DNA from 3 places in the Solibacillus sp. FSL H8-0523 genome. Region 2 is predicted to be linked to each of the others. Evidence: a T-box and tRNA genes for the amino acid it is inferred to sense, from the RefSeq annotation. Region 2 holds a T-box; the other regions hold tRNA genes.
What was found. The T-box of region 2 lies ahead of leuS (leucine--tRNA ligase). A T-box ahead of a tRNA ligase gene usually reads a tRNA of that ligase, here a tRNA-Leu.
Positions count from the first base shown of each region.

Region 1: it encodes a tRNA-Leu, which carries the amino acid that the T-box ahead of leuS (leucine--tRNA ligase) is inferred to sense. The anticodon was not compared.
Region 3: it encodes a tRNA-Leu, which carries the amino acid that the T-box ahead of leuS (leucine--tRNA ligase) is inferred to sense. The anticodon was not compared.

Region 1 covers NZ_CP150291.1:3,835,631-3,838,896, reverse strand. The annotation lists gene NSQ62_RS19205 (Tex family protein) at 1-400, shown strand, start outside; gene NSQ62_RS19200 (SprT family protein) at 482-949, shown strand; tRNA gene NSQ62_RS19195 (tRNA-Asn) at 1,140-1,215, shown strand; tRNA gene NSQ62_RS19190 (tRNA-Glu) at 1,222-1,296, shown strand; tRNA gene NSQ62_RS19185 (tRNA-Asp) at 1,321-1,396, shown strand; tRNA gene NSQ62_RS19180 (tRNA-Gln) at 1,401-1,475, shown strand; tRNA gene NSQ62_RS19175 (tRNA-Lys) at 1,483-1,558, shown strand; tRNA gene NSQ62_RS19170 (tRNA-Leu) at 1,614-1,699, shown strand; tRNA gene NSQ62_RS19165 (tRNA-Gly) at 1,714-1,787, shown strand; rRNA gene NSQ62_RS19160 (16S ribosomal RNA) at 2,067-3,266, shown strand, end outside.
Region 2 covers NZ_CP150291.1:3,186,636-3,189,901, reverse strand. The annotation lists gene NSQ62_RS15855 (MFS transporter) at 117-1,283, shown strand; T-box leader at 1,493-1,708, shown strand; gene leuS (leucine--tRNA ligase) at 1,823-3,266, shown strand, end outside.
Region 3 covers NZ_CP150291.1:106,587-109,852, forward strand. The annotation lists rRNA gene NSQ62_RS00495 (23S ribosomal RNA) at 1-1,101, shown strand, start outside; rRNA gene rrf (5S ribosomal RNA) at 1,218-1,333, shown strand; tRNA gene NSQ62_RS00505 (tRNA-Val) at 1,345-1,420, shown strand; tRNA gene NSQ62_RS00510 (tRNA-Thr) at 1,431-1,506, shown strand; tRNA gene NSQ62_RS00515 (tRNA-Lys) at 1,514-1,589, shown strand; tRNA gene NSQ62_RS00520 (tRNA-Leu) at 1,608-1,692, shown strand; tRNA gene NSQ62_RS00525 (tRNA-Gly) at 1,737-1,811, shown strand; tRNA gene NSQ62_RS00530 (tRNA-Leu) at 1,818-1,906, shown strand; tRNA gene NSQ62_RS00535 (tRNA-Arg) at 1,924-2,000, shown strand; tRNA gene NSQ62_RS00540 (tRNA-Pro) at 2,007-2,083, shown strand; tRNA gene NSQ62_RS00545 (tRNA-Ala) at 2,090-2,165, shown strand; rRNA gene NSQ62_RS00550 (16S ribosomal RNA) at 2,288-3,266, shown strand, end outside.

The DNA.
Region 1 (3,266 bases), 650 kb from region 2:
TGGTCAGCTAAGTTTAGCGGAATTAAGTACGACACTTAATGTAGGTGAAGTGACGTTAAAAGATATTGTGGATACATTAATGAAACCATCCCGAGATCCACGTGATGCCTTTCCTCAGCCGTTATTAAAAACGGATGTTTTAAAAATGGAAGACTTACAAGTAGGTATGGAACTACAAGGAACGGTTCGTAACGTAGTAGACTTTGGGGCGTTCGTTGATATTGGCGTCAAGCAAGACGGGCTAGTGCATATTTCAAAATTGCAAAAAGCTCGCGTCAAGCATCCATTAGACGTCGTGGCCTTAGGTGATATCGTAACAGTTTGGGTAGAAAAGGTAGAAGCGAATAAAGGACGTATCTCCTTAACGATGTTACCGCCAGTAGCACAACCTAGCGTGTAAAACAAAGTGAAATTTATTATAATAAAAAGTACATGGATTCGTTCGTGTGCTTTTTTATTTTGTAAAAACGGAGTGAAAGAAATGACAGATGAACAAGCACAGCAATTAGTTGAACAATTATCACTTCAATATTTTAATCGTCCTTTTGTACATAAAGCATATTTTAATAGTAGGTTGAAGTCGACAGGTGGGCGTTATTTATTAAGCAGTCACAATATCGAATTAAATAAAAAGTTATACAATCATTTTGGGATAGAAGAGTTAAGGGGAATCATATTGCATGAGTTGTGCCATTATCACCTACATATTTTAGGGATGGGTTATCAACATCGTGATGCAGACTTTAGGAACCTATTGAAGCGAGTAGGTGCGCCGAGATTCTGTTCGCGTATTGAAGTGCCTGTTAAGGTAAAGAAAAAAGGCGTAATTCATTATTACCGTTGTGAAAATTGTGGGCAAAGCTATAAGCGTAAACGAAAAATGGATGTCCGGAAATACTGTTGTAGTATTTGTAAGGGGAAAATTCGATTTGTAGAAAGTGAAATTTAATTTCATGTAAGAGGTTTGATATAAGTGTTTTTGGGGAAAATACCTCTTATCGCAATAAAAGTGAAAATGCTATTATATAGGAAGGGATTTTTTCTTCGAAAAAAATCACTAAAAAGTGTTGACGATTGATAGGTCGGCACCTATAATAATAAAAGTCGACAAGATGACGTCGACAAAATGAAGAGATTATTCCGAAGTAGCTCAGTTGGTAGAGCATCCGGCTGTTAACCGGCAGGTCGCAGGTTCGAGTCCTGCCTTCGGAGCCATTCATTGGCCCGTTGGTCAAGTGGTTAAGACACCGCCCTTTCACGGCGGTAACACGGGTTCGAATCCCGTACGGGTCACCACTTAATTTTATAGTGTTTACTTATGGTCCCGTGGTGTAGCGGTTAACATGCCTGCCTGTCACGCAGGAGATCGCCGGTTCGATCCCGGTCGGGACCGCCATTATTGGGGTATAGCCAAGCGGTAAGGCAACGGATTTTGATTCCGTCATGCCCTGGTTCGAATCCAGGTTCCCCAGCCATTTTCAAGAGCCATTAGCTCAGTTGGTAGAGCATCTGACTTTTAATCAGAGGGTCGAAGGTTCGAATCCTTCATGGCTCACCAGTTTCATATTGACAAAAAATCTCAAAGTTGTATATAATGAGAAAAGTCGGATGAAGCGGTCGTGGCGGAATGGCATACGCGCTAGGTTGAGGGCCTAGTGGGGGCAACCCCGTGGAGGTTCAAGTCCTCTCGGCCGCACCATAGTAATTTAATATGCGGGTGTAGTTTAGTGGTAAAACCTCAGCCTTCCAAGCTGATGTTGTCGGTTCGATTCCGATCACCCGCTCCAGTTTTAAAAAAGCTGTTGACATTCAGAAATGAATGAGGTAATATTATAAGAGTCGTTAAGAACGACAAACAATTTCGAAAAAATCATTTAAAATAAAGTGTTGACATAACATTTTAAAAATGATAAGATATAAAAGTTGTCACAAACGACAACAACATGAACCTTGAAAACTGAACAAGCAACGTTAATGAAAAACAAGTTTCTTAAATGAAACAAACAATAGATTTCAACTTTAATTAGTTGGATCGCTAGCAAAGCAAATGAGCTTTCAAACTAACTATTATGGAGAGTTTGATCCTGGCTCAGGACGAACGCTGGCGGCGTGCCTAATACATGCAAGTCGAGCGAATGATTAGAGAAGCTTGCTTCTCTCTGATTTAGCGGCGGACGGGTGAGTAACACGTGGGTAACCTACCCTATAGACTGGGATAACTTCGGGAAACCGGAGCTAATACCGGATAATACTTCGAAACACATGTTTTGAAGTTGAAAGATGGTTTCGGCTATCACTATAGGATGGACCCGCGGCGCATTAGCTAGTTGGTGAGGTAACGGCTCACCAAGGCAACGATGCGTAGCCGACCTGAGAGGGTGATCGGCCACACTGGGACTGAGACACGGCCCAGACTCCTACGGGAGGCAGCAGTAGGGAATCTTCCACAATGGACGAAAGTCTGATGGAGCAACGCCGCGTGAGTGAAGAAGGATTTCGGTTCGTAAAACTCTGTTGCAAGGGAAGAACAAGTAGCGTAGTAACTGGCGCTACCTTGACGGTACCTTGTTAGAAAGCCACGGCTAACTACGTGCCAGCAGCCGCGGTAATACGTAGGTGGCAAGCGTTGTCCGGAATTATTGGGCGTAAAGCGCGCGCAGGTGGTTCCTTAAGTCTGATGTGAAAGCCCCCGGCTCAACCGGGGAGGGTCATTGGAAACTGGGGAACTTGAGTGCAGAAGAGGATAGTGGAATTCCAAGTGTAGCGGTGAAATGCGTAGAGATTTGGAGGAACACCAGTGGCGAAGGCGACTATCTGGTCTGTAACTGACACTGAGGCGCGAAAGCGTGGGGAGCAAACAGGATTAGATACCCTGGTAGTCCACGCCGTAAACGATGAGTGCTAAGTGTTGGGGGGTTTCCGCCCCTCAGTGCTGCAGCTAACGCATTAAGCACTCCGCCTGGGGAGTACGGTCGCAAGACTGAAACTCAAAGGAATTGACGGGGGCCCGCACAAGCGGTGGAGCATGTGGTTTAATTCGAAGCAACGCGAAGAACCTTACCAGGTCTTGACATCCCATTGACCACTGTAGAGATACAGTTTTCCCTTCGGGGACAACGGTGACAGGTGGTGCATGGTTGTCGTCAGCTCGTGTCGTGAGATGTTGGGTTAAGTCCCGCAACGAGCGCAACCCTTGTTCTTAGTTGCCATCATTTAGTTGGGCACTCTAAGGAGACTGCCGGTGATAAACCGGAGGAAGGTGGGGA
Region 2 (3,266 bases):
CGATTTATTTTAACATGGAGCTAGGAACTCTACTAATAGAAAATCTTTTTTCTTGTACATTTCTAGTAATAGGAATAAAATTGTTGCTTGAGTAATTTTTTGGGGGAGGAAATTTTGTGCCGAAACAGGTTTGGTTTTTAATACTTGGCACGTTTATTAATACAGTTGGAAATTCATTTTTATGGCCTTTAAATAGTATTTATATTCATGACCATTTAGGAAAGTCATTAACGGTTGCTGGAGTCGTACTGATGCTAAATTCGTTAGCAGGGGTGTTTGGTAATTTAGTTGGTGGTTTTTTATTTGATAAATTAGGTGGTTATAAAGCGATTTTAATTGGGGTCGTGCTCAATTTGTGTTCGATTACCTTATTAACGTTGTGGCATGATTGGCCACAATACGTCATCTTTTTAGCAATGCTCGGTTTTAGTGGCGGGATTGTGTATCCAGCGATTTATGCGATTGCCGGAAGTGCGTGGCCAGAAGGTGGGCGTAAGGCGTTTAACTCGATTTTCTTAGCAAATAATGTCGGGGTGGCGATTGGTCCTGCACTTGCTGGGATTATTGCAGATTTTATATTTGATTATGTATTTAGTGCAAACTTATTTTTCTATGCGGTGTTTTTCGTACTTGTCCTAACGACATACAAACGCTTTGATCAGCGAGATGTCACAACAAAATCGCTTGGAAAAGACGAGCAAGGACGTCAAAAAGGTCCGATTCTAGCGATAGGTATTTTAAGTATTTCACTTGTTGTATGTTGGTTAAGTTATTCACAGTGGAGCGCGACGATTTCTTCTTATACACAAGGGCTAGGGATGAGCTTGTCTGAGTATAGCTTACTTTGGACGCTAAATGGATTTTTGATTGTCGCAGTGCAGCCAATTATCCGCCCACTTATTAAACGTTGGGAAAATAAAATTAAGCATCAATTAGTGCTTGGTTTAGTGTTAATGTCTCTGTCATTTATCGTGGTCTATTTTGCAGGGGACTTCAAAATGTTTGCAGCGGCAATGATTATTTTAACGTTTGGTGAAGTATTCTTTACACCCGTCATTCCATTAATAGCTAATCGACTTGCGCCACCTGGACAGCAAGGCTTTTATCAAGGCTTAGTGAACAGCGCTACAACGATTGGCCGCATGATCGGTCCCGTGTTTGGCGGCTTCATGGTCGATATGTACGGTATGCAGGTGCTCATGATCATTTTATCGATTTTACTAGTATTCGCGATTATTCCATGTCTTCTATATGATAGGAGCTTAAAAAATCTAGAAAGTTAACTAAATTATTTAGTAACTGGTCGCCTCGCGAAAGCGGAGCGGCTGTAATATCCATAGCGGCACTTTAACATATTACGTGGCTTTATAGCAGTCGTGCGGTAGCCCACCGATAATAAAAGTAAAACTTTATACGATACCTCTGCAATTCGTAACCAATCTCGCACTTGTACTTTTACCAGCTTTCCATTAAAATGAATGGAATAACAATAAATTGAACTGTGATGAGGAATAGTAGATGGTTTCACTTTTTAGAGAGCTAGCGGCTGGTGGAAGCTAGTAAGTGATAAATTGAACTCGCCTCGGAGTATGCTTTTCTGAACTTTAGTAAGGAAAGCCGTGAATTCGCGTTAAGAATCTACAAGCTGAGTGCTGTGTCACTAATTTGGGTGGTACCGCGGGAGTTAACAATATCTCTCGTCCCTGTCTTTTATAAGATGGGGACGGGATTTTTTTATTGTTCAAATATTCAGTTAATTTTAAAGTGAATAAGAAATACTACATTACAGCGCAATCAATCGTATTTAAAAGGAGGAAATATTGTGAGCTTTAATCATCAGCAAATCGAAAAAAAATGGCAAGCGTTTTGGGATGTTAACAAAACATTCAAAACTGAAAATGACGAATCAAAACCAAAATTCTACGCATTAGACATGTTCCCGTACCCATCAGGTGCAGGCCTTCACGTAGGTCACCCAGAAGGCTACACAGCAACAGATATCCTTTCTCGTTTCAAACGTATGCAAGGTTATAACGTACTTCATCCAATGGGTTGGGATGCGTTCGGTTTACCAGCAGAGCAATACGCACTTGATACAGGAAATGACCCAGCAGAATTCACTGCTAAAAACATTGCGACATTCAAGCGTCAAATTAATGAGCTAGGCTTTTCATATGACTGGGATCGTGAAATTAACACAACAGATCCTTCATACTACAAATGGACGCAATGGATTTTCACGAAATTAGTGGAAATGGATTTAGCTTACGTGGACGAAGTGGCTGTGAACTGGTGTGAAGCATTAGGAACAGTACTTGCAAACGAAGAAGTAATCGATGGTCTTTCTGAACGCGGTGGTCACCCAGTTGTGCGTAAACCAATGCGCCAATGGGTACTACGTATTACAAAATACGCAGACCGTTTAATCGACGACTTACTAGACGTTGACTGGCCTGAATCAATTAAGGATATGCAGCGTAACTGGATCGGCCGTTCTGAAGGTGCACAAGTGAAATTCACTGTTGCAAACACAGACAAAGACTTCGAGGTATTTACAACACGTCCAGATACATTATTTGGTGCAACATACTGTGTACTAGCACCAGAGCATAAATTAGTTGCACAAATTACGTCTCCAGAGCAAAAAGAAGCGGTAGAAGCGTATCTTGAAAAGGTTTCACTAAAATCTGATTTAGAACGTACAGACTTAGCGAAAGAAAAAACAGGTGTCTTCACAGGCGCTTATGCAGTGAACCCAATCAACGGCAAACAAGTGCCAATTTGGATCGCGGATTATGTATTAGCAACTTACGGTACAGGTGCAATTATGGCGGTTCCTGCGCATGATGAGCGTGACTATGAATTCGCGAAAGAGTTCGGCCTAGAAATTACAGCGGTTCTTGAAGGTGGCGACATCGATAAAGAAGCATTCACTGGTGACGGTGTTCACATTAACTCAGAATTCTTAGACGGCTTAAACAAAGCAGACGGGATTGCTAAGGCAATCACTTGGTTAGAAGAAAATGCGGTTGGTGAAAAGAAAGTAACGTATCGCCTACGTGACTGGTTATTCTCACGTCAACGTTATTGGGGCGAGCCAATTCCAGTTATTCACTGGGAAGATGGCACAATGACAACGATTCCAGAGGATCAACTACCTCTTGAGTTACCAAAAACAACAAATATCCGTCCTTCAGGTACAGGTGAATCGCCACTTGCGAACATCGAGGAGTGGGTAAATGTTGTAGACCCAGTTACAGGGTTAA
Region 3 (3,266 bases), 1.1 Mb from region 2:
GCAAAACCGTAAGGTGACGTATAGGGGCTGACGCCTGCCCGGTGCTGGAAGGTTAAGAGGAGTGGTTAGCGCAAGCGAAGCTGCGAATTGAAGCCCCAGTAAACGGCGGCCGTAACTATAACGGTCCTAAGGTAGCGAAATTCCTTGTCGGGTAAGTTCCGACCCGCACGAAAGGCGTAACGATCTGGGCACTGTCTCAACGAGAGACTCGGTGAAATTATAGTACCTGTGAAGATGCAGGTTACCCGCGACAGGACGGAAAGACCCCGTGGAGCTTTACTGTAGCCTGATATTGAATTTTGGTACAACTTGTACAGGATAGGTAGGAGCCAGAGATCCCGGAGCGCCAGCTTCGGAGGAGGCGTCAGTGGGATACTACCCTGGTTGTATTGAACTTCTAACCCATGCCCCTTAGCGGGGTAGGAGACAGTGTCAGGCGGACAGTTTGACTGGGGCGGTCGCCTCCTAAAGAGTAACGGAGGCGCCCAAAGGTTCCCTCAGAATGGTTGGAAATCATTCGTAGAGTGTAAAGGCATAAGGGAGCTTGACTGCGAGACCTACAAGTCGAGCAGGGTCGAAAGACGGGCTTAGTGATCCGGTGGTTCCGCATGGAAGGGCCATCGCTCAACGGATAAAAGCTACCCCGGGGATAACAGGCTTATCTCCCCCAAGAGTCCACATCGACGGGGAGGTTTGGCACCTCGATGTCGGCTCATCGCATCCTGGGGCTGTAGTCGGTCCCAAGGGTTGGGCTGTTCGCCCATTAAAGCGGTACGCGAGCTGGGTTCAGAACGTCGTGAGACAGTTCGGTCCCTATCCGTCGTGGGCGTAGGAAATTTGAGAGGAGCTGTCCTTAGTACGAGAGGACCGGGATGGACACACCGCTGGTGTACCAGTTGTTCTGCCAAGAGCATCGCTGGGTAGCTATGTGTGGACGGGATAAGTGCTGAAAGCATCTAAGCATGAAGCCCCCCTCAAGATGAGATTTCCCATTACGCAAGTAAGTAAGACCCCTGAAAGACGATCAGGTAGATAGGTTCGAGGTGGAAGCGCAGTGATGTGTGGAGCTGACGAATACTAATCGGTCGAGGACTTAACCACAATTTATGAACATCAATGAAACGTTTATCCAGTTTTGAAAGAATAAAATTTATTAAAAACACTTGACTTTTAAGGATAGTGTAGTATAATAAATATTGTCTTTTACAATAAAATAGTCTAGTGATGATGGCAAAGAGGTCACACCCGTTCCCATACCGAACACGGAAGTTAAGCTCTTTAGCGCCGATGGTAGTTGGGGGTTTCCCCCTGTGAGAGTAGGACGTCGCTAGGCTGTATTACCCAGGAGGATTAGCTCAGCTGGGAGAGCACCTGCCTTACAAGCAGGGGGTCGGCGGTTCGAGCCCGTCATCCTCCACCATTTCTAAAATGCCGGTGTAGCTCAGTTGGTAGAGCAACTGACTTGTAATCAGTAGGTCGAGGGTTCGACTCCTTTCGCCGGCACCATTTTAGAGAGCCATTAGCTCAGTTGGTAGAGCATCTGACTTTTAATCAGAGGGTCGAAGGTTCGAGTCCTTCATGGCTCACCAGTTTTATATTTGTCTGCTGCGGGTGTGGCGGAATTGGCAGACGCACTAGACTTAGGATCTAGCGCCGCAAGGCGTGGGGGTTCGACTCCCTTCACCCGCACCATTTTAATTTCATATACTGTCAGATAAAAATAGCTTATGCATTTTGCGGAAGTAGTTCAGTGGTAGAACACCACCTTGCCAAGGTGGGGGTCGCGAGTTCGAACCTCGTCTTCCGCTCCAAAAAATGCCGGGGTGGCGGAACTGGCAGACGCACAGGACTTAAAATCCTGCGGTGAGTGATCACCGTGCCGGTTCGATTCCGGCCCTCGGCACCATTTTTAAATAAATAATTGCGCTCGTAGCTCAATTGGATAGAGCATCTGACTACGAATCAGAAGGTTGTAGGTTCAAGTCCTGTCGAGCGCACCAATTTTCCGGAATGTAGCTCAGCTTGGTAGAGCACTTGGTTTGGGACCAAGGGGTCGTAGGTTCGAATCCTGTCATTCCGACCATTTTATGGGGCCTTAGCTCAGCTGGGAGAGCGCCTGCCTTGCACGCAGGAGGTCAGCGGTTCGATCCCGCTAGGCTCCACCATGAACCTTGAAAACTGAACAAGCAACGTTAATGAAAAACAAGTTTCTTAAATGAAACAAACAATAGATTTCAACTTTAATTAGTTGGATCGCTAGCAAAGCAAATGAGCTTTCAAACTAACTATTATGGAGAGTTTGATCCTGGCTCAGGACGAACGCTGGCGGCGTGCCTAATACATGCAAGTCGAGCGAATGATTAGAGAAGCTTGCTTCTCTCTGATTTAGCGGCGGACGGGTGAGTAACACGTGGGTAACCTACCCTATAGACTGGGATAACTTCGGGAAACCGGAGCTAATACCGGATAATACTTCGAAACACATGTTTTGAAGTTGAAAGATGGTTTCGGCTATCACTATAGGATGGACCCGCGGCGCATTAGCTAGTTGGTGAGGTAACGGCTCACCAAGGCAACGATGCGTAGCCGACCTGAGAGGGTGATCGGCCACACTGGGACTGAGACACGGCCCAGACTCCTACGGGAGGCAGCAGTAGGGAATCTTCCACAATGGACGAAAGTCTGATGGAGCAACGCCGCGTGAGTGAAGAAGGATTTCGGTTCGTAAAACTCTGTTGCAAGGGAAGAACAAGTAGCGTAGTAACTGGCGCTACCTTGACGGTACCTTGTTAGAAAGCCACGGCTAACTACGTGCCAGCAGCCGCGGTAATACGTAGGTGGCAAGCGTTGTCCGGAATTATTGGGCGTAAAGCGCGCGCAGGTGGTTCCTTAAGTCTGATGTGAAAGCCCCCGGCTCAACCGGGGAGGGTCATTGGAAACTGGGGAACTTGAGTGCAGAAGAGGATAGTGGAATTCCAAGTGTAGCGGTGAAATGCGTAGAGATTTGGAGGAACACCAGTGGCGAAGGCGACTATCTGGTCTGTAACTGACACTGAGGCGCGAAAGCGTGGGGAGCAAACAGGATTAGATACCCTGGTAGTCCACGCCGTAAACGATGAGTGCTAAGTGTTGGGGGGTTTCCGCCCCTCAGTGCTGCAGCTAACGCATTAAGCACTCCGCCTGGGGAGTACGGTCGCAAGACTGAAACTCAAAGGAATTGACGGGGGCCCGCACAAGCGGTGGAGCATGTGGTTTAATTCGAAGCA